2 regions of the Lysinibacillus sp. FSL K6-0057 genome follow, and region 1 is predicted to be linked to the other one. Evidence: riboswitches for the same ligand, from Rfam matches in the RefSeq annotation. Region 1 holds a riboswitch; the other holds the start of a gene.
The links. Region 1 has a riboswitch for FMN ahead of ribE (riboflavin synthase). Riboswitches for the same ligand answer to the same signal wherever they lie in the genome.
Positions count from the first base shown of each region.

Region 2: another riboswitch for FMN. It lies ahead of MHB40_RS06525 (ECF transporter S component); the one in region 1 lies ahead of ribE (riboflavin synthase).

Region 1 covers NZ_CP152047.1:1,672,837-1,683,948, reverse strand. The annotation lists gene MHB40_RS07955 (GNAT family N-acetyltransferase) at 1-377, opposite strand, end outside; gene MHB40_RS07950 (histidine phosphatase family protein) at 391-939, opposite strand; gene MHB40_RS07945 (ATP-binding protein) at 1,038-2,345, opposite strand; gene MHB40_RS07940 (spore germination protein) at 2,667-4,109, opposite strand; gene ribE (6,7-dimethyl-8-ribityllumazine synthase) at 4,264-4,731, opposite strand; gene ribB (3,4-dihydroxy-2-butanone-4-phosphate synthase) at 4,747-5,376, opposite strand; gene ribE (riboflavin synthase) at 5,403-6,041, opposite strand; FMN riboswitch at 6,259-6,384, opposite strand; FMN riboswitch at 6,500-6,625, opposite strand; gene MHB40_RS07920 (YibE/F family protein) at 6,846-7,970, shown strand; gene MHB40_RS07915 (YibE/F family protein) at 7,967-8,743, shown strand; gene MHB40_RS07910 (DHA2 family efflux MFS transporter permease subunit) at 9,675-11,060, shown strand.
Region 2 covers NZ_CP152047.1:1,382,090-1,393,201, reverse strand. The annotation lists gene MHB40_RS06540 (methyl-accepting chemotaxis protein) at 1-1,589, shown strand, start outside; gene MHB40_RS06535 (STAS domain-containing protein) at 1,628-2,014, shown strand; gene MHB40_RS06530 (sodium-dependent transporter) at 2,069-3,415, opposite strand; gene MHB40_RS06525 (ECF transporter S component) at 3,657-4,244, opposite strand; FMN riboswitch at 4,463-4,649, opposite strand; gene MHB40_RS06520 (RNA polymerase subunit sigma) at 4,787-6,073, opposite strand; gene sigX (RNA polymerase sigma factor SigX) at 6,070-6,624, opposite strand; gene MHB40_RS06510 (ATP-binding protein) at 6,682-8,457, opposite strand; gene MHB40_RS06505 (response regulator transcription factor) at 8,450-9,166, opposite strand; gene ccsB (c-type cytochrome biogenesis protein CcsB) at 9,282-10,463, opposite strand; gene MHB40_RS06495 (cytochrome c biogenesis protein ResB) at 10,460-11,112, opposite strand, start outside.

The sequences.
Region 1 (11,112 bases):
AAAGCAATGGCTATCTGGTTTTCCTTAATCGCTTCCAGCGTACCCATTTCTACGTTTTCCCGTTTATAGATGGCTAAGGTTTCCTCCATTAATAGGCGCGAGACTCCCTTACCACGATACGCTGGGGAAATACCTGTCCCCCCATTCCAAGCAATTTTTTTGCCATCGATGGTACGAAAGCCATTCATAACAATGGCAATCGGTTCATTTTGGTCGAAAACGACGATGGAATGCTCAGGAGATAGCCCCTCCCCCACTAGTCGCTGTAAAAACATTTCTGCTGTCATATTGATTTCAACAAAATAGCCTTCGAAGCCTTTGTTCCATGCTTTCAATATTTCCTCTAATGTACATTGCGCAACTGTTTTAATCTTCATATTTCCCCTCTTTTCAAATGGAATCTAATGTTGCTAAATGTTCTAAGGTTAGTTTTCTGACAATCTCATAACCTTGTCCTAGACCCCTCGGTTTTATGACAACCGTCCCCATATTCGAAATGACACCAAGTCCCACATCTCTTGGAAAGCTATGACCAATGATTACGCTATTCATGCCCTGTGGTGGTATGATTTCCAACATTGATGTAAGAGTCGTTAATATGCGAGTTTGCTCAACACTAGCAAGATTGCCACCTAACATAAAAATTTCAAACAAAAAGGGGTCGATTTGCACATTGTCAGTTGGAAATGCCAGGCGAGCTGTTTCAATCGTCCGACAGAAAGGGCTAGTAGTAATGGTGGAAAGGATGGGAATTTGCCAATAGCGTAGCATGTGACCATAATACATAGCCTCTCTATGACCATGATCGGACAAATTCCGTTGATTTCGACAACTGTGAAATGTTCCATAGGCTTGATCGACACCGACAGTTGCAGTCCCATGCCTTGCATATAAAGTGAGCCCACCCTTTCTCAATAACGCCAGGAGAGCCTTTTCCATTTTCTTCATCTCCTTCATCATATCACTTTCTACTTTGTAATGTATGTCCTATACATAGAAAAAAGCTCCCTACAATTTCTTGTAGAAAGCTTTTTCTATTATTTTATTGGAAGATGGACAATGGCAGTCGTTTCTAAATGTTTTGATGAATCAATTGAAATATGACCATTATATTTAGCAACAATTTCTTTCACAATAAATAAGCCTTGGCCTCTTAATCTACCATTCTCATGTTTTTTCGTTGAAAATCCTTGCTTAAATATTTGATCAGAATTCGCAATATTTGGCCCTGTATTAGTAATTTTAAATTCATACTGTGCCTCATCTGCTGAACAGCAAATTTTAATTTTACGTTGTTCCTCAGGTAATTCAACAGCAGCATCAATTGCGTTATCAATTAAATTAGATAGAATCTTGATTAAATCTGTCGTTTTAATCTTATTAAAGTCATCTTGAGAAATAGTAAAATCCATATCGATATTATGATTTTGAGCCGTTAATTTCTTCGTTTGCAATAATATGGATAAACCTGGATGATCAATATTTAATTTTAATGATTTAATCGCTTGCACTTCTTTGGATAGTGAAGATAAATATTGTTTAGCCTGATCTGTTTTTTCTAATTGTAATAAACCATGTAACACTTGAATATGATTCGTAAAATCATGACGAAGGGACGACACCGAGGTAATCAATGTTTTGATTTCTGCTAGGTACGTGTCCTCTGTAGCTCCAACTTCCTTCGCTACCTCTTTTTGATACCATCTTTGTAAAAATAAAAAAGAACCGATGACAATTAAAATAAGCACACCATTAAAAATAAAATTAAATAGGTTGTCTTCAATGACTTTACCCTTAATACCATTTAGCGTATCTGCACTGATGTCAATGCCTAAATACCCGATAATTTTCCCATTGTCATCTTTGATGGGTGCACCAACCGACAAATAAGACCCATGTACAGAATCATGAATTACCTCTGTGACATAGGTTTCACCGTTATAGGCCTTTTTAACTTGCTTTGCAGGAACAGTACAAACCACACCAATACCGAAGCCCTCTTTCATTTCTTTTGGCATCCCCGTAATCATGGCTATTGATACTTCTGGATTGTCCACCTTTAAGGTATAAACAAATAGTGCCCCTAGTTTTATTCTTGCATCGTTTAAATAATTTCTTACTTTCCAATAATAATCATTTTCCTGTGGATTATTTAAAAATTGCTGGTATGCATCCGTATCAATGGATGCAGCAATAGAATGAGCTGCCTCTAAACTTTGATTGGCAATCGACTCTTCAACGGTCTTTTTTATTTTTACATAGGATGTAAAGATGTTTAAACTTGTAAACAAACATAATAAAATCGTTGATAGAATTAATATTAGTTTTATTTTTCTATTTTTCATAAAAAGCGGTACTTCCTCATCTATAATATTCTAGAATATTATTATATTATAATTAACTCTATTTTTTGTTTGTAAAGCAAACATTGCTTGTCTATCCTACATAAATTAAAACACAAAATCAATTTTTATTTTATTCATACAAAAAATTTACACACCGTAACAAATAGTTTAATAATCCTTGACAAGAAAGTAAACTAAAAAGGTATGTAATCACATTTTATGTCTCATTTCCTATTTAAATGGAAAATAGAAAAGACCACTAAAGCAAAGGTCACAAAAAAGATCAGGTACCGACAATACCTGATCTTCTCTGGAATTTGCTTATTTTTTATCTGAAGTACGCGTTTGATCCTGTGGCTTTAAAAATGAAGGTCGCTTCGTATAGCTCTTTGGAGAGGGGCGCAATAATGATTTTCGAAGACTGCCCTTTTCGAAGTCTGCACTAAAGTTTATATAGGGCACACCCAGGACTTGCATATTAGCCGTATATAGCAGTATGAAAAAGACTGAAATAAAGAAACCAAATAAACCAAAAAACGCAGAAGCCATAATAATGATTAATCGAAAAATACTCATAGCCGTCACAAAGGATTGATTGACCAGTGTAAAAGCAGCAATACTTGAAATGGCAATCACAACAATCATGGAAGGACTTGTAACACCTGCTTTAATGGCAGCATCACCAATAATTAATCCTCCCACAACACTGATTGAGCCACTGATTGCACTTGGTAGACGCAAGTTGGCCTCCCGAAACAATTCAAACATAAATAGCATCATTAATATTTCAAGAATTGTTGGAAAAGGTAGCCCTGTTCTCGACTCAACAACCGTTGCAAGAAGAATAAAAGGAAGCTGCTCTTGATGATAAGTCGTCAACGCAAGCCACAAACCTGGTAATAGCATACTAATTAAGATCCCTACAATTCGAAGTAATCGCTCCAGTGAACTGACAATGATTGGATATTCATTATCCTCTGCCGATTTAAAGAGTAGCATAATATTTGTAGGCGTAATTAAAGCATAGGATACGCCATCAATCATTATTAATATTCGCCCATTAATTAATGACTGCAAAGCAAAATCAGGTCTTCCTGTATAATCATGTCTTGGAAGGATGGTTGCTGTCTTTTCGATTGTTTCCATTAACAAGTCACCATTGATAACAATATCCGTATCAATTTTTTGTAATTGAAGTCGAATTTGTTCCAGCATATTTAAATTCACAATGTCTTCCATATAAAGGATGGCTACTGTTGTTTTAGAGCGCTTGCCAATTTCTAATGTCTCAACACTAAAAGAATTAGTGGGTAATCGTTTTCTTAATAAAGCAATATTAATAAAAACATCTTCAATAAAGTCATCTCTAGGTCCTTTGACCACTAGTTCTAGTGTTGTTTCCCCAGGCTCTCGATTTGGTCTTTTTGAAATATCGCTAGAATAAAGTAACTGATTTTCTTCAAAATACAATAAGACATGGCCTTTATAGACTCTTGTCACTGCATCCTCTTTCGATAAAATCTTTTGTAAATAGGGTATGTGTAAATGCTGTTCGATTTCTTCCTCTAACATGTCCTCAGAGACTTTGCTTAACAAAGATTGAACACGTTGAACAACCACAGTTTGAAGTATTTGCTCATTGACCATTGCATCACAAGTTATCAAATGTACTGTATATTGCTGAAAATTATATTGTTGGAAAATCACATCAGCAGAGCGTTGAAATAGTGATTTCAACATATTCAAATTGATCATTTGTTCCATTGATGAAATACTTCTCATCTCCTACTGAGCCAGCTCAAGATTAGTACATTTATGAAAACAATCACCTTCAATAAATACACTTAAGCATATTTTTCCCACGGTTGTTCAAAATATTCAAAGAAACAAATGTTGTGACGAGTTATTCAAATTATCCTCAGCCAATCATTTTCTTTAGATTCGCCATCTCGATTGCAGACATTGCAGCATCATAGCCTTTATTACCAGATTTCGTGCCTGCTCTTTCAATCGCCTGTTCAATATTTTCAGTCGTGACAATACCGAAAATAACAGGTACATTCGTTGTTAACGATACATTGGCAATGCCTTTTGCTGATTCATTACAAACATAGTCATAATGAGTTGTAGAGCCACGAATAACGGTACCTAAACCAATAATGGCATCATATTTCTTTGTTTCTGCCAGTTGTTTCGCAATAAAAGGAACTTCAAAAGCCCCTGGAACCCATGCGACATCAATAGATGCGGGATCAACCCCATGGCGTGTTAAACCATCCATTGCTCCACCCAATAATTTGCTTGTAATGAACTCATTAAAACGACCTACAACTACTGCAATTTTTAAATCCGTTCCAATTAATTGTGCTTCAAATGTTTGACCCATTGTTCTTGCTCCTTTTTAAATAGAAATTTTATTTTTATTTGTGGATAACTGATTACGATAAACAACCAATGCTTCTATTGATATCATTTTTAAGCCATGATGTGCCGCGAACTTTGTCAGTTCCTCAAAACGAAGCATTTGCCCATCATCACCCATAATTTCACAAATAACACCTGCTGGTATACTATGACAAAGCTTCGCCAAATCAACTGTCGCTTCTGTATGCCCTCTCCGTTCTAACACACCATGCTCCTTCGCAATCAGCGGAAAAATATGACCTGGTCGACGAAAATCAGTCGGCTTAGCTTGCTTTTCTATCATTTTCTGTATTGTCAATGCACGCTCAAAGGCGCTAATCCCTGTCGTTGTATCTTCATGGTCAATACTCACCGTAAATGCGGTTTGATGGTTATCCGTATTGCGCTGAACCATCGGATGTAAATCTAGCTTTTGTGCGATCTGTTGCGAAATCGGTGTACAGATTAAACCTCTACCATAGGTTGCCATAAAGTTGATCGTTGCTGGTGTGATGAATTCAGCGAGTGCCAACAGATCTCCTTCATTTTCCCGATCCTCATCATCGACCACCACAATCATGTTGCCTTGCTTTAAATCCTCAATGGCTTCTTCAATTGTATGTAGCACGATTATCATCTCCTCATTCTGTTATTTTAAAAACCATGTTGTGCTAAATAATCTCTCGTAATTGTTGGCGCTACTTGCCCTTTTTTTAGTTGCTGTAAAATATATTTACCGACTAAATCTGTTTCGATATTAACGATTGCTCCAACCCTCTTCATACCTAAAACGGTTTCTTTGTAAGTATGAGGAATGAGTGAAATCGTGACACGATTCGCTTCAACATGAAAAAGGGTTAAGCTTGTGCCATCAATTGTTATGGAACCCTTCGGAATACAAAAGCTTGTTAGTTCTTCTGACATTTCAATATCCATATAAACGGCATTTGCTACTGGACGTATGCGCAAAATTTTACCGACGCCATCGACATGACCAGCAACAAAATGACCGCCAAATCGTCCATTAGCAGGCATGGCACGCTCCAAATTAACTGAATCACCTAGTGCCAGCTGCTGTAAATTTGTTGCTTTGACTGTTTCAGGCATAACATCCATTGTAAGCTGCTGATTAGTAAAATGTGTCACCGTTAAACAAACACCATTGACTGCTATACTGTCGCCAAGCTTGACATCCTCCGCTATCATGGCTGAATGAACCGTAATTTTCATACTGTCCCGATCGCTTTGCATAGCTTTTACGACACCAATATCCTCTACAAGCCCTGTAAACATTCCATCACCTACTCTTCTTATTAGCTCTTCTATCCTTCACTTTTGAAGTTTTATCCGTCATTTTTGAAAGTCTATCCACCTGTTTTTGTGTTTTATCCTTCTCCCTTCACTAATTAACAATAAATAAAAACCCCTTTCATCAAAGGGGTTTTGGGAGTATAAGACATCAACAAATAAGCCTACTTGAAAACGATTTTTTCCATAGACTGTCATCTCATTTGTTCTTCTCCCATCCAGACTATCACTGTCGGTTTTGGATTTGCACCAAATCAGCTTGCGCTCACGGACTTTGAATTGCTTCATCACCGCCGATTGGGAATTTCACCCTACCCCGAAGAACATCTTCTATTCGATTGTACTAAATAAAAAAACTTCCCAAAAGATGATTGGGAAGTGGCGTAATAAATGCATAGTCAAATAAACCTTCTAAATTAGAATCAATTTAAAAAGCTCGCATTTTTACCCTTCTCCCATCCAGACTGTCACTGTCGGTTTTGGATTTGCACCAAATCAGCTTGCGCTCACGGACTTTGAATTGCTTCATCACCGCCGATCGGGAATTTCACCCTACCCCGAAGGATACTTTTATTTAGCTAGTCTTACGATAACACTATTTTATTATATTATCCATCCTTCTTTTTAATTTTTTTTCGTCATATAAATTTTAAGCAGCTCTGACGTGACTTGATAAATGTAAAAGAAATTATTAAAATGATGACATTTAACCTGTTTGTGAAACTTCTCAATCAAAAAAACGTTCCTTTACAGGTGACTATTCAGTCTAGCAGTTTGGAGGTCATTTCCTTGACATTTTTAAAAAATATACCGTTTAAGCAATGTGTTTTCTATGCCTTATTAGCACTCTGTTGTGGAATTTCAATTGTTTTCGTCCATCATAATGAACAATTTTATGATCGACCGATAGCGGAAGTAATACAGGTGAACGTCACAGAATCGGAACCGATGACAGATATGTATGAGAATGAGGATGAATTGTTTACACAGGAAATTACGGCCATGATCAAAAATGGACAGTATAAGGGGCAATCCATTCATTTGATGAATGACTATTCTTCTTCTGGTGCTTTTGATCAAAAATACCATGTAGGTAATGAAATCTTTGTCACCATAGATAATCACGCAACACAATCAGGGTTAACAGGTACCATCCTCGATTTAAAACGTGATCAAACCATGATCATGATTGCGTGGATTTTTATTTTCGCCTTACTTATTATAGGCAAAAGACAGGGCTTGTTTTCTATCATTAGTTTGGTTGTCAATGCCTTAATCTTATCATTTGCATTAGATCTTTATGTTACACATGGGGGCGTAAGTCTGTTATTCGTTAGCGGTATTTGTGCCCTGCTATTTACCATTATTTCGCTCCTACTCATTAGCGGATTGAATACAAAAACGTATGTAGCCATTGTGTCCACACTTTTAGGAACTGTTATAGCGCTTATCATTAGCTCAATTGTAATGTGGTTGACAGGTGAAAATGGTCTTCGTTATGAAGAAATGCAATTTTTAACACGGCCCTATCGCACAGTCTTTATGGCCGGTTTATTTATTGGCTCACTTGGGGCTGTCATGGACGTCTCTATTACGATGGCTTCCTCCATATTTGCTTTATATGAACAAGACCCTTCTATTTCTGTGAAGGCACTTAAAACTTCAGGGCATGAAATTGGTAAAGATATCATGGGTACGATTACAAGTATTTTATTCTTTGCCTACCTTTGCGGCTCCATACCTATGATTATTCTCTATTTGAAAAATTCTTCCACATTAGGGCTCACATTGTCCTTGAATCTTTCTTTAGAATTAGCCCGTGCCTTAGCAGGGGGTATTGGTGTTGTCCTCACGATTCCTATTAGTCAGTATACTGCTATATTTTTCATTAATCGAAAGAGGGTTCAAGAATGAATGTTATCGTCTTATTAGCAATTATTTTATTTGCGTTGATGGTGATAGTAGGTGGTAAGCAGGGTGTCCGCTCATTTCTTTCTTTATTTCTAAACTTTGGTGTACTCTTTATCACCATCTTTTTAATGACAAACCCTAAAAATAGTCCCATTATCTTGACGTTTATAGCCTGTACGGTCATTAGTTGTATTAGCCTTTTCTATATCAATAAAACAAACAGTAAAACCATTACAGCCTTTATCGCAACGATGGTGACGATTGTTGTGTTACTGCTATTTATTACCTTTATTACAGAAAAATCGATGATCCAAGGGTTTGGTGAAGAATCGACTGAAGAAATTAGTATCTTTTCCCTCTACATTGGCGTTAATTTTGTGCAGATTGGTGCATCAGTCATTATTATGAGTACGATAGGTGCCATTATGGATGTGGCTATTTCTATCGCCACTTCCATGCATGAGATTTTTTATCGCAATCCCACGATTAGTAGAAAGAAACTATTTACATCTGGGTTAAGTATCGGGAGAGATATTTTAGGAACCGATACCAATACATTATTTTTTGCTTTCTTTGGTGGCTATTTAAGCTTGTTAATCTGGTTCAAGGATCTCTCCTATTCGATTGGCGAGATTGTTAACTCCAAAGTTTTTAGTGCTGAAATGACAACCATTCTTTGTGCAGGCATCGGCATTGCACTGATTATTCCGATTGCCTCCTCCATCAATGCCTATTATTTAATTCGAACACGAGAAAAAACAGAAAAACTGTTGTAAAAAGATACTAGCACCTAGCACTTATATGTGATAGGTGCTACATGTTGTTGAAAAAAGATGATGTCAACGGCAGAAAAAGCAACTTTGCAAGGCGAGGGGTTGATTTCCGTTCCGCCAGCGTCCTTTCCAGGGGGCGTCCGATGAGCCGCTTCACTCACTGCGTTCGCTCCAGGGTCTCCTCTGTGACGCTCAATCCCCTAGGAGTGACGCTGGCTCCACTCCAATCAACCATTCTGCGAAGTGGCTTTACTTTTTTCATAGCAGCATAGCGATTAATCGCCCATTATCTATATTCTTAGAGGGGATGAGCTCTTATTTTCAATGTGGAGAAGTGAAGCGTGATAACACCTCTTCATAAAGAGTAATGAACACCTTCACTTTATCTGAAAACCTTTGCTAAAAAGGTAACACGTTTGTGGATTGTAGTGGAAGGCTACTTGACTCCCGTGGGATAGCGAGACAGGCAAAATCCTAAACGGAGCGGTAGCGGAGGAAGTGATTCGGCGCTCGCCCACAGGAAAGCAAGTAGCCTGCATTGGAAATCCATTTCTACCTTTCAATTGACTGTTTTGTTTTTCAACACTAAGTAGCACCTATCACGTAAAAGTGATAGGTGCTAGACATTTCTCCTCGTACCTCTCAAAAAATGAATGCTATGTCAAAAAAGTTTGTCCAAATTGTGAAATCGTATAGTAGAGGCTAAAATTAATGCTTACATTTGAGAATTTTTTTTTGCTATAGTAAAAAACAGAAGAGTTAGTATCGCGGAGGTGTACTAGCTAATAGGAAACACGATCGCTGATAATCCACATCACGATAACTTTATCATGCAGAAGAATGAAATAAGACTAGAATTCCATCTATAAATTTCAGAATGTTCTGTATTTTATTCTTCTATGATAGTCAAACATTTTTTGAAGGAGTTTTTACAGTGAATAAGGAAATAAAAACAGGTCCGATCATGGTGGCTCTCTTAGTAGCCGGCTTTGTAGGACTGTTTAGTGAGACCGCATTAAATATTGCACTAGGAGAGCTAAGCCAGCTCTTCGATGTGGACGCTACAACCATCCAATGGCTGGCAACAGGCTATTTTCTCACATTAGGCATTTTAGTACCTGTGACAGGCATTTTAATGCAAAAGTTTACTACTCGCCAAATGTTTATGGCGTCTTTACTCTTTTCGATAATCGGTACCATGCTTGCCGCTGTCGCACCAGTCTTTGCTGCCTTACTTTTAGCACGTATTATTCAAGCAGCTGGCCTAGCGATTATATTACCATTAACACAAAATGTGATTTTCACGATTTTCCCAGTCAATAAACGTGGTGGTGCTATGGGCGTTATGGGTCTCGTCATTTTGGCAGGACCCGCTTTCGGCCCTACATTGGCAGGGATGATTTTAGATACGCTATCCTGGCACTGGATATTCTGGGTTACCATCCCCTTCCTGTTATTCTCCATCGTTTTTGGTTTTATCTTTATTCCCAATGTGAATGAAACAAAGCAGCTTGCTATTGATGTCTGGTCTATCATCTTATCTACCATTGGCTTTGGTGGCATCGTCTATGGTGTCAGTGCTGGCGGAGATTTAGGCTGGACAAGCATTACCGTTCTTAGCGTCATTTTGCTCGGTATTATCGCCTTATTTTTATTCGTATTGCGACAATTGAAAATGGAACAGCCAATGTTAAATTTGACAGCATTTCAGAATCCCATGTTCGTGTTAGGTCTTCTCATGAATATGATTACCTTCTTCAATATGCTGTCTATGCTAGTGGTGCTCCCTATGTATATGCAAATGGCCCTTTTCGTATCGGCCTTTGTGACAGGTTTAATATTGCTTCCTGGTAGTCTATTAAACTGTCTATTAGCACCTACAATCGGCAAGTTCTTCGATAAATATGGGCCTCGTGCAGTCATTACCCCCGGCACAATACTTGTTGTGGTCGGCTATGGACTTTATGCTCTATCTGGTACCGAAACAGCTACTTGGGCATTAGTCATAACACATATCATTATGATGCTTGGAGTTGGGATGGTATTAGCCTCTGTCCAAACGAATACGCTGAATGCCTTACCAAGACGATACTTTCCAGATGGTATTGCGATTACACAAACCTCTCAACAAGTGTCTGGTGCAATTGGTATTGCTGTGATGGTGTCGTTGTTCTCAACAAAACAACTGCAGCTCCTAAGTGACATGACAACTAATACCCAAGAAGCAGCGGCTTCAGGTTCAACATTTGTCTTTACTATCAGCTTTGTCTTGGCAATTATTAATGTCGTTCTCTCGTTTTTCTTGAAAAAAACACAATAATTTCTTGATAAAAATGAGGTGTCTCAATGGGCTTTGGAGACACCTCATTTTG
Region 2 (11,112 bases), 290 kb from region 1:
TAGAAAGTGCTGATACAAAGCTTCTATCAGATATACAGGTAAGCTATGAATATTTAGACGCTAAATATCCTGGAGAATGGTCCATTAAAAACAACCAACTCTATAAGGGCGATATCAATATGGTAGAAAATTTCGAGGCAGCTGATAAAGTTGGAGAACTCACAAACGGGAATGCTGTATCCATCTTTCAAAATGATACTCGTATAAGTACCAATATAGTGGATAACGGTCAACGCGCTTTAAATACAAAAGTTTCTGACGAGGTTGCTACTGTTGTGCTAGGAGAAAAAAAGCGCTTTATCGGTTCTGCAAATGTCTTAGGAAGTTTGCATCAAGCAGCCTATGATCCTATAGTAAATAGCCAAGGGGAGGTTATCGGCGTATGGGCAACCGCTGTCCCTACCGCTCCTTATATAAGCATTGCCACAAAATCAGCACTGGAGAATGTAGCCATTTCCTTAGTGATTGCCATTGTGATGATTGGAGGAATTAGTTGGTTCTTACAAAAACAAATTGTTAATCCGATTAATATTCTAAGTACAAATGCCAAAGAGCTGGCAGAACTAAACTTAAATGTTAAACTGTTAAACCCGAAAGGCAAAGATGAAATCGCTGAATTAGCGCGCGCATTTAGTAGTATGAAAAATCATTTAACAGAGACGATAACGATTGTGGCTGGTAGCGCACATCAAATCGCAAAGTCGTCACACACTTTAGCAGAATCATCCCATCAAACAAGTGAAGCATCTAACCAAATCGCATTGACAATGAATGAAATTGCTGTTGGTACTACGACTCAATCCGACCAGGCTGAACGAATCGTTTCCATGATGCAAAAAACGATCGAGGAAGTATCAAAGAGCTTACAAAAGGCCGAAATCACTTTAAATAGCGCTATTGAATCAACTCATATCGCACGCAAAGGAGAAGAAGCCATCAATGAAGCGATTATGCATTTAGGTGATGTGACGAAAACTGTGTCTTATGCAACTGATTCTATCCAGAAGTTAGGCAAGCGCTCTGAAGAAATTGGTGGTATTATTACCGTTATCACAGGCATTGCTGAGCAAACGAATCTGTTAGCACTCAATGCAGCCATCGAGGCAGCACGAGCAGGCGATCAAGGAAAAGGCTTTGCTGTCGTTGCATCAGAGGTTCGTCAGCTAGCAGAACAGTCAAGTTTAGCAGCAGGACAAATTACAAATCTCATTAATGATATCCAAGCTGAAACTTCTGTGACGGTAAGGACGATGGAAAGCAATTTATTGGCGGTCGAGGAGCAAGTAACAATCATTAATAAAGGTGGAAGTGCTTTAAAAGAAATCGTGGAGAAAGTTGTCGAAACAGAAGAAGGTGTCGAACAAATGAAGGTTGCATTTACACATGTTAACGACAACTCCTTAGGTGTGCAACAAGCTATCCAAGATATTTCACGTATTATCGAAGACGCTGCAGCAGCTACAGAGGAGATTGCCGCGACTTCTGAAGAGCAATATGCGACAGTTGCAGAAATTACACAAAGTTCAGATGAGCTATCATCAATTGCTGATAATTTACAAAATGAAGTTAATAAATTTAAGTTTGAATAAATCCCCAAACAAGTAAAGAAAAATGGAGGCGCTATAGGATGAATCAGAAGAACATTGCAATGAATATTGACACAAAGGCTGATTATATTGTGATTGCGTTTACTGGCGATTTAGAATACGGGATAATCGAAGATATAAAGTCAGAGCTGCAAACACTTAGCTTGGACACAAAACACGGATACATTATCGATATGCAAAGGGTTACAAATATTGATAGCACTGGATTCGGTATGATCGTCAATTTCGCTAAGAAGGTGTCTGTAAAAGATAAAAAAATTGCCATTATTGTCGTCGATGATTTCATTCGCAACTTATTCGCTATTTCACAGGTTGATAAAGTATTCCCTATTGCCAAAAGCGAAGAACAAGCAAAGAAAATTATTAAAGAAGATTGGCTAGGAGAGCTATCACTTAACGAGTATTAATCCTTGTCATACTAAAAAAAGGTGTATTCCTGTTAGATGGAATACACCTTTTCTTTAATATTGCAGTAGCATATTAACAAACACGACAAGAATGATAATCGGTACGACAACTAACATTAACATACGATATGATGAATAATAGCCTTGTCCCATTTGACTACCCATTAACAATTCTCTTTTCACAAATTCTTTATCCACTACATGGGCAATAAAGATAGCAATGAATAAATTTCCTAATGGAAGCATGATGTTTGACACTAGAAAATCGGTTGCATCAAAAATACTTTTCTCAAAAATCGTTACATCCGATAGAACACTAGAAGAAAGTGCTGCTGGAATAGCTGCAATAAATACGACTATACCAAGTAAAAGTGTCCACATTGGACGGGATTTCTGACTATGTTCCATAAATGCCGCGACAATAATTTCATATAAACTAAATGATGACGTTAATGTGGCAAATAAAAATAGTAATAAAAACATCGCTAAAAATACTTCACCGAATGGCATTTGACTGAAAGCTGTTGGTAGCACCATAAATAGCAAGCCTGGACCCGCTGCTGGCTCTAAATCAAAAGCGAACACAACAGGGAAAATCGCTAATCCTGCTAAAAATGAGACTAGCACAGTTAACAGCACAACAGAACCTGCTGAATTTGGCAGACTTACATCCTTTTTTAGATAGGAACTATATGTAACAAGACAAGAGAATCCCACTGCTAACCCAAAGAACGATTGCCCCAGCGCTTCTAATAATGCCTTTCCAGTAATATTTGAGAAATCAGGCCATAAGAAGAATTTTACGCCCTCCATTGCCCCATCCAATGTAACAGCACGCACAACAAGGACAATGAACATTATAAAGAGTAGCGGCATCATCCATTTATTGGCCTTTTCGATCCCATTTTGTACACCTAACGAAATCACAAGTACATTGGCTAATGTAAACAATACTAAACCAACTAGCGTAATCCAAGGCGTACCTATAATTTTTCCAAATAGTTCAGCAGGATCTACTGCTGGATCGATTACAGCGCCAGCAACACCGAGCCCGCTATAAATAAAGATCCAACCTCCAACTACACTATAAAAAGTTAATAATAAAAAACAACCTAGTACACCCATTCGACCAATCCAAGCCCAGCTTGGCTTTGTCGGAGCAATTTTTTTATATGCCGTTACAGCCTCCGATTGTGTACCACGCCCCAAAACATACTCGGACAATAGCATTGGTAACCCTATTAACAAGGTAAATAACACAAAGATTAGGAAAAACGCTCCCCCACCACTTTGTCCCGTTACATAGGGTAGTTTCCAAATTGCCCCTAGTCCAATTGCAGCACCCGCTGATGCTAGAATAAATCCTAATTTACTAGACCACTGTCCCTTTTGTTCACTCATCTCTTCAAACTCCTCAAACATTCTAAACTCTTCCCTATTTTACATGAAAATATAGCTTTCGACTAGGTCATAATGATAAAGTACTAGATAGCTTGCTTACTCCATTACTTTTTTCTATGTTTATCCGTTAGTTTTGCCTTTCTTTCCGTTCCTTTTAGTAATTTATCCGTTACACCTTAAACCCTATCCATCATTCCTTCAACAAAAAACCTCGGGTATATTCACCCGAGGTTAGCGTATATTATTTTGATATATAGATAGAACGCTGACGGTCGATCCATTTGCGCATTGTTGTAAATAAAAACGCCATAATAGCCGTTAATAAAATACCTTTCACAATGTTAAATGGTAAAATCCCAGCGACAATCATTTTATAAAGTGAGTCACCTACAACAGGTTCCATTCCTAAGAAGTATGTGTACATTGGTAAAAATACTACATAGTTTAAAATACTCATGCCTACTGCCATAACGACTGTACCTGTTGCTAAACCTCCAACAAGACCAGCAATTGTTTTAAAGCGATTAAAAATAAAGCTTACTGGTAAAATAAATAAAATGCCTGTTGTAAAGTTAGCAATATGACCTACTGGCACACCTGTTGGCGTTCCTGAGAAAATCCAATCCAATACATTTTTAAATAACTCTACTAAAATACCAGCTACAGGCCCCATTGTGATGGCTGCTATTAATGCAGGCATATCACTAAAGTCCACTTCCAAAAATGCTGGGAACGGCGGAATCGGGAAATTAAAAAGCATTAATAAAAACGAAATACTGCTCAGCATACCAATCGTAATAAACGATTGAAGTTTAACATTCTTCTTCATAGAAAACTCTCTCCTCTTTGCTGATTCAATCTCGCAAGAAGAAAGGTGACGATCTTTCAATTGTTAGCATGAAAAAACCCTTATGCATGAAAAAGCACAAGGGAGAAAGGCATGACGAATAAGCGTCAATATAAACTATTTTTTGAGCACTGTTTAAAAAGCTCTACAAAAAAGCGCTCGGCTATAGTTCACTTCATAACAATGAATGACGATCGTACCTCCATCTTCTCCCATCCAGACTTTAACTGTCGGCCTTGGAATCACACCAAGTCAGCCATGCAAATAAATTTGCACAGGTCGCGGGCTGAAGAGTGTAGCATAAACCATTCGAGTTAATGAAAAACATTAACGGTTTACCACTCTATTACCGCCGGTCGGGATTTTCACCCTGCCCCGAAGATGAATCATATTATTTTATACTACAACCTTACTATAATTAATTATCAAGAAAAAGTAAATAGTTCTGCTTAAAAAAATCCGATTAGATTTGTATGTATTATAAAAATGGAGCATTCCATGCTACAGGAATGCTCCATTTTTGACTAAGGCATATATTGTTTATTTGGCCCCACAGGCTTTGGCAAATACGTTTTCAAATCGAATCCTTCCCAGCTTTCTTGGACCACATTATCTAAGCGTAATTGTTGGCCAAAGCCAGCAGCAGTTAACATCATGGCCTCAATCAATTGCGTGGCGCGGATTGGCTCCATCGATGCTAAATCTAAGGGGATATCAAATGTAACGACGACACCTTCCGCTTCCTCTTTCACGGTATAAGTCACGTTTTCAGGAACAACTGTTACATAAACATCATCATTTTTGTTTTTCATGAGTGTAAGTGCCTCTGTAACATTTGCAAATGTTTGACGGAAATCTGGTGACAGATATTCCGCACCATTACCATCTTGGTATAAATAATAATTAAAATGTTTGGCGTTTGTTAATGACATAGCTTGGCTTGGCTCGCCCTCTTGAGAAAACTCATAAGGTGTGCCATCTTCATTTTGAATCTCCACTTCCGTATATTCAGAATCTGAGAATGTATCTTCCAAAGTTCCTTTATACTCATTGACGGTAGCTGAAGCAACATCATAGTCATTGTCCTTTGGTAAAACGTGGACAAGCTTGTCTTCCTTCTCCTTCAGTTCACCTTTAAAAGGATGATAATCTGTAAACCCTTTGGCTTCTTCATCAATTTGAGGAGCGTATTTCTCATACATCTGTAGAGTAGAAGGTTTTTCTGTTCCAAAATCAGTTGCTACACGCTCATTTGGTATCACATATGTCATTGGCACACTTTCCGCATCACGTCCTGCTAAACCAATACGGAAAACGACAGCATCTTTCACATCTTCCTCATAGACAGATGACCGTAAAGATAACATGCGCTCATGCTCCGATACAATACTGGATTGAAGCGCTTCATCCTGCGTAGCAGCGTCTTTAGCAGAACGATCTTCCTGTAAAGTAGCGTAATTAGCCGTTTCTGGAGTACTAGCTAGATCTTTTTGGCTAGCATCATTATTCATGAACATGGAGCCAACGAGTACCGTTAGCGCGAAAACTGCTGCTACACTCGTAAAAATCGGCATTCTTCGGAACTTAAATCGTGATGGTCGTTCATCTTGGATCAAAGGTTTACTTTCTTGTTGTGCTTCTTCATTCTCTATAGGTTGTTGTATCGCTTCTTGAAGGTGACTATTATCCTGCAAGCGAGCATCTGCCATTAACCGATTTAATATTTCTTCTTTTGAACGGTGGTCAGAAAGCTTAGGGGCATTGTTCAATACATATTCAAGCTGTTCATCATCAAATGGCTTATGCGTCATTGCCGTTTCGCCTCCTGTTCTCTAATCGGCTGTAGCTGTTGCCTTAAAAATTTAATGGCTCGATGCTGGGTCGTTTTTACCTTAGCTTCTGTCCAATCTAGTATTTGCGCTGTTTCTGCGATCGATAAGTCCTGAAAATAGCGCATTATAATGACCATTTTTTGGTCGCCTGTACAGTTTTCAAGTGCTGATTCTACCTGCATAAATTCATCACTGGCCTGTAGCATATCTTCCGGTGATGGTGTGGTTGAATGGAGCTGTTCCGTTTCCCAGTCAAAGAAATCATGTGAATGCTTTTGGCGTACAGCTTGCTTTCTAAAATGATCAATCGCTACATTTTTGGCAATAGCAAATAGCCATGTTTTCTCACTACTATTCCCTGCAAATTGATCATATGAGCGCAACACTCGTACATAAACTTCATGTGCTAAATCTTCGGCAAGTGTACGGTTTTTTACTAAATATATTAAAAACTGAAACACGTCTTGGTGATATGCATCGTATAGTCGATGGAACACGGAGTCATTCAAAGCACTCCACCCCCGTTCTATAATATTTGTCGTCTTACATTCATAGAAGTTACAGCCAATTAATAGCAATACATGTTATTAATCGAACGGTAAATAAAACGTGAAGGTCGTACCCTCTTTCAGCACACTGTCTACCATAATATTACCTGAGTGTGCCTTCACAATATTTCTAGCAATGGCTAAGCCGAGACCAGTTCCGCCTTTGGAACGGGTACGTGCCTTATCGGCTTTGTAAAAGCGTTCAAAGACATATGGTAAGTCATCCTGAGGAATGCCATGCCCTGTATCTTGAACAGATATTTTAGCAAATGTCGGCTCCTGCTCGATTTTTACAGTCACAGACCCTTCATCTGTATGTCTAAGTGCATTATCGACTAAATTTGTAAGCACTTGTTCAATCCGATCCTCATCAATATTAATCATGGCCTCGTCATTAAATTCACTGTCAAATTGCAGACGAACGTGCTTTTCCTTTGCTACCTGAGCAAATTTTTGTGTAATACGCTCGAATGTCGAATTGATCGGTAATTCATCTTTATAAAGCGTCATATGCCCTGATTCCATGCGTGCCAAATCTAATAGATCTGTCACAAGGCGACCCATTCGCTTCGATTCATCATAAATGATTTTGGTAATCTCATTACGCTCTTCCTGATCCTGAATAAAATCATCGTCCATTAATGCTTCAGAGTAACCTTGTAGCATAGCAATCGGTGTCCTTAGTTCGTGAGAGACATTGGCTATAAAATCGGATCTTAGTTTTTCTAAGCGATGTTGTTCAGTCATATCACGAATAACAGCCACAGCCCCACGTATCATTTCACCACTATAGAGAGGACTAATCGTAAATGTGTAGTAGTTGCCGTCCATTTCAATTTCCTCTTCTAGTTTATCCTCAAACATCAGCACATGATCAAGCATATGATACAGCTCTGGAGGGATAGGCTTTGCACTTTGCGAGCCTTTATTCACAAACCACTTTTGCATTAAACGTTCTGCTGGTGGGTTACTTAATAATATTGTACGATCACGGTTAAAGGTAATCACTGCATCTGTCATAGAAGTCAAAATATTCGAAAGCTGTTCGTTTTCTTGATTAATAACCTCTAAATTATGCTTTAATTGACGGCCCATTTGATTGAAGGCAACGGCAAGTTGACCAATTTCGTCATTTTGCGTTGTAGGCATTTTCGCTTCAAAATTCCCTTTCGCGATTTCAAAAGCCAACTCACGCATTTTTCTTAATGGCGAAGTAATACGTGAAGAAAGGAAAAATGCGAAGAATGTCGTCAGCACAAATGCTATGAAGGCAGCTAAAAAGACAATTTTCGTTGTTTCCTTAGACGTTTTATGTAGCGCATCTGGGCTTTGATAGATGAAGACAGCTCCATGTACTGTATTTTCAACATTTAGGGGGAAACCAAGTACGACATACGATTCCATCTTTTCTTGATCAGTAGAAGAAGGCATCATCATTTCTTTAATAATGGGTTCATCTGATTGAAACACTTCATGAAAAGATTTATTGGCTAAAATAGTATCTTGTATTTCTTTTTTGTTGACACCCTCCTGCATTGCAAAGGATACTTCAACATGGCTTATCGCAATCAATGCATTGGTCCCTGTAGGTAAAATATCTTTTAATAATTCCGAAGTAGATTCTGCTGTTTCATTGTCATCTACTATACTTGCCACTGTTGCAGCTGTCTGACGCAATGAAATTTCTGCTTGCTGCATATGATAATTTTGAAGAAATTCAAGCATTAATACCGTGAAAACAAATAATACAAATGAAACGAGAAGCAATATGGTTACCCATAGCTTCCCGACAACACTATTCCATATTCTATTCATTGACAACCTCAAATTTGTATCCAACGCCCCAAACTGTCACAATCATTTTAGCAGCGTTTTCAGAAACTCGGTTGAGCTTTTCACGTAACCGTTTTACGTGTGTATCCACTGTACGTAAATCACCAAAGAAGTCATAATGCCATACTTCTTTTAGTAGTTGTTCACGGTCAAATACTTTGTCTGGCGATTTCGCTAAGAAATACAGTAATTCATACTCTTTTGGTGTTAAATTGACCTCAATCCCCTCTGCTGTTACACGGTGTGCATCGTGATCAATCATTAAATGCTGGAACACCACCAAATCTTTTGAAGAGGATGCATTCGTCGTTGGTGAGAAAGCTTGTGAACGGCGTAAAATAGCCTTCACACGTAAAACAACCTCACGAGGACTAAATGGTTTTACAATATAGTCATCTGCGCCAAGCTCAAAGCCTTGTACACGATTCGCTTCTTCGCCTTTTGCAGTTAATAAAATAATCGGTGTTGCTGCGCGTTCTCGAATTTCCGCACACACTTCTAGCCCATCTTTTTCAGGCATCATAATATCAAGTAAAATACAGTGATACTCTTTTTCTAAAGATTTCTCGATCGCTTGTTCACCATTTTCTGCCTCGTCAACAAGGTATCCTTCTCGCTCTAGATACATTTTTAATAAGCGGCGAATACGATCCTCGTCGTCTACTACTAATACTGAAATATTTTCTGACACTTTCACGATCCCTCTCTTCCAATCTTTCTCTACCTTCTATTGTACATGCTGTGACACATATTGAAAAGAAAAGAAAGCCTCTTCGCTACAGCGAAAAGGCTTGTTGTTTCACAGGTTACGCGTAGGAGTGTAAACCTGCAAGGATTAAGTTAACAGCAATTAGGTTGAATAAAATAATCCCGAAACCAATTAATGCTAACCAAGCAGATTTTCGACCTTCCCAGCCTTTTGATAAACGTAAATGCAGGAATGCTGCATAGAATAACCATGTAATAAGAGCCCATACTTCTTTTGGATCCCAACCCCAGAATCGACTCCAAGCAATTTGTGCCCAAATCATCGCAAAGATTAAAGCACCTAGGGAGAATACAGGGAAACCAATCAACACTGAACGATAACCAATTTCATCAAGTAATTGTAAATTGACACGTTTAACTAGTGGTTGGAAAATGGCACTAATTCGACGGCGAGCGATTAAACGAATTAATAAATACAAAATAGATCCTATCATTAATGACCAAACAACAGTTGTTAATTTTTTAGCATTAATTAATGCTGGCATTTCTACTAATGGTGACATGCCATGTTCTTCAACCACTTCATATTCATTCATACCGAAAATCGGAGGTAAATTGTAAATAATTTTACGAGTAGTTCCTTCTTTATCCACATAATTATAGCTAGACTCATAATCCATAGCACTAAATGTAGATGTTACCGCAACAAACCCAATAACTACTACAAGACAGTACATCACGGCCTCTAACCAAAAACGTTGTTTAGAACGCTTCGTTAAATCTACTACTTTTAATAAGTAAATAAGTCCTGCCACAGCACTAATAGCTAAAATAGATTGCCCTAATGCTGCTGTAATAACGTGAATCGTTAACCAATAACTTTGTAACGACGGCACTAATGGACTTACTTCTTTCGGGAACATTGCTGCATAAGCGATAATTAAAAGTGCTACAGGCAATGCCACTAATCCAAGTGCAGTCAAACGATAAATAAAATAAATTAAGATAAACGCACCGACAATGAACATACCAAAGGCAGTCGTAAATTCAAACATATTACTTACTGGCGCATGTCCAGTATAGATCCAACGCGTAATAAAATAGCCAAGCTGTGATAGGAAACCAATAATGGTAACCACAATGGCAAGCTGGCCCCATTTGCCAGTATTCTTACCAGTAGCATTAGCTTGCTTAATTGAACCACCAAATAATAATGTCGCAACTAAATAAGCAATAAACGCTACAAATAATAAGTTTCCACTTATATCAATCAAACTCATAAGGTGTTGTCACCTTCCTTTTCTTTAATGCCACCATTTGTGGACTCTTCGCCAGCCTCATCTTTCTCTAACTGATCTGTATACGGAGGCAATGCAGCAAATGTTGTGACAGCATCTAAATCCTTTTTCATGCTGAACATATTTTTGTTGACATGGGCAGCCATTAACACACGGCCGTCTGGTTCCACTTGCAGCCATAAACGACGATGATTCCAATAAGAGCCAATCGCAACACCGATCATAAAGATGACACCCCCAACAAACAGAATAGGGATGGTACTATCTTTACGTACCGTAATACCTGACATGTCACGCATTTCTGCACTAGCAAACTTCATTCTGTATTTATTTTCACCAAGTGGTTCTAAAGGAGGTTGCATAATTTCAACAAAGCTTACTTCTCCTTCTGGTGTTTCTGGTGTTGTCATTTTAAATAAAAACGCGGGATTATTTGGAATTGATGTTTTTGTTTGTGGCTCACCATTTTCAAACCCATCAAAATCTGGTGTATACACTAGTATTTGAACGGATGAACCATTGCCTAAATCATATTCTTTTTTAGGGTTTGTTAAATCAATCTCTACCTTACCTAATGATTTCTCCGTCGTCTTATTAATTAATTCAAAATTCATTTGTTTTAATTCATTTA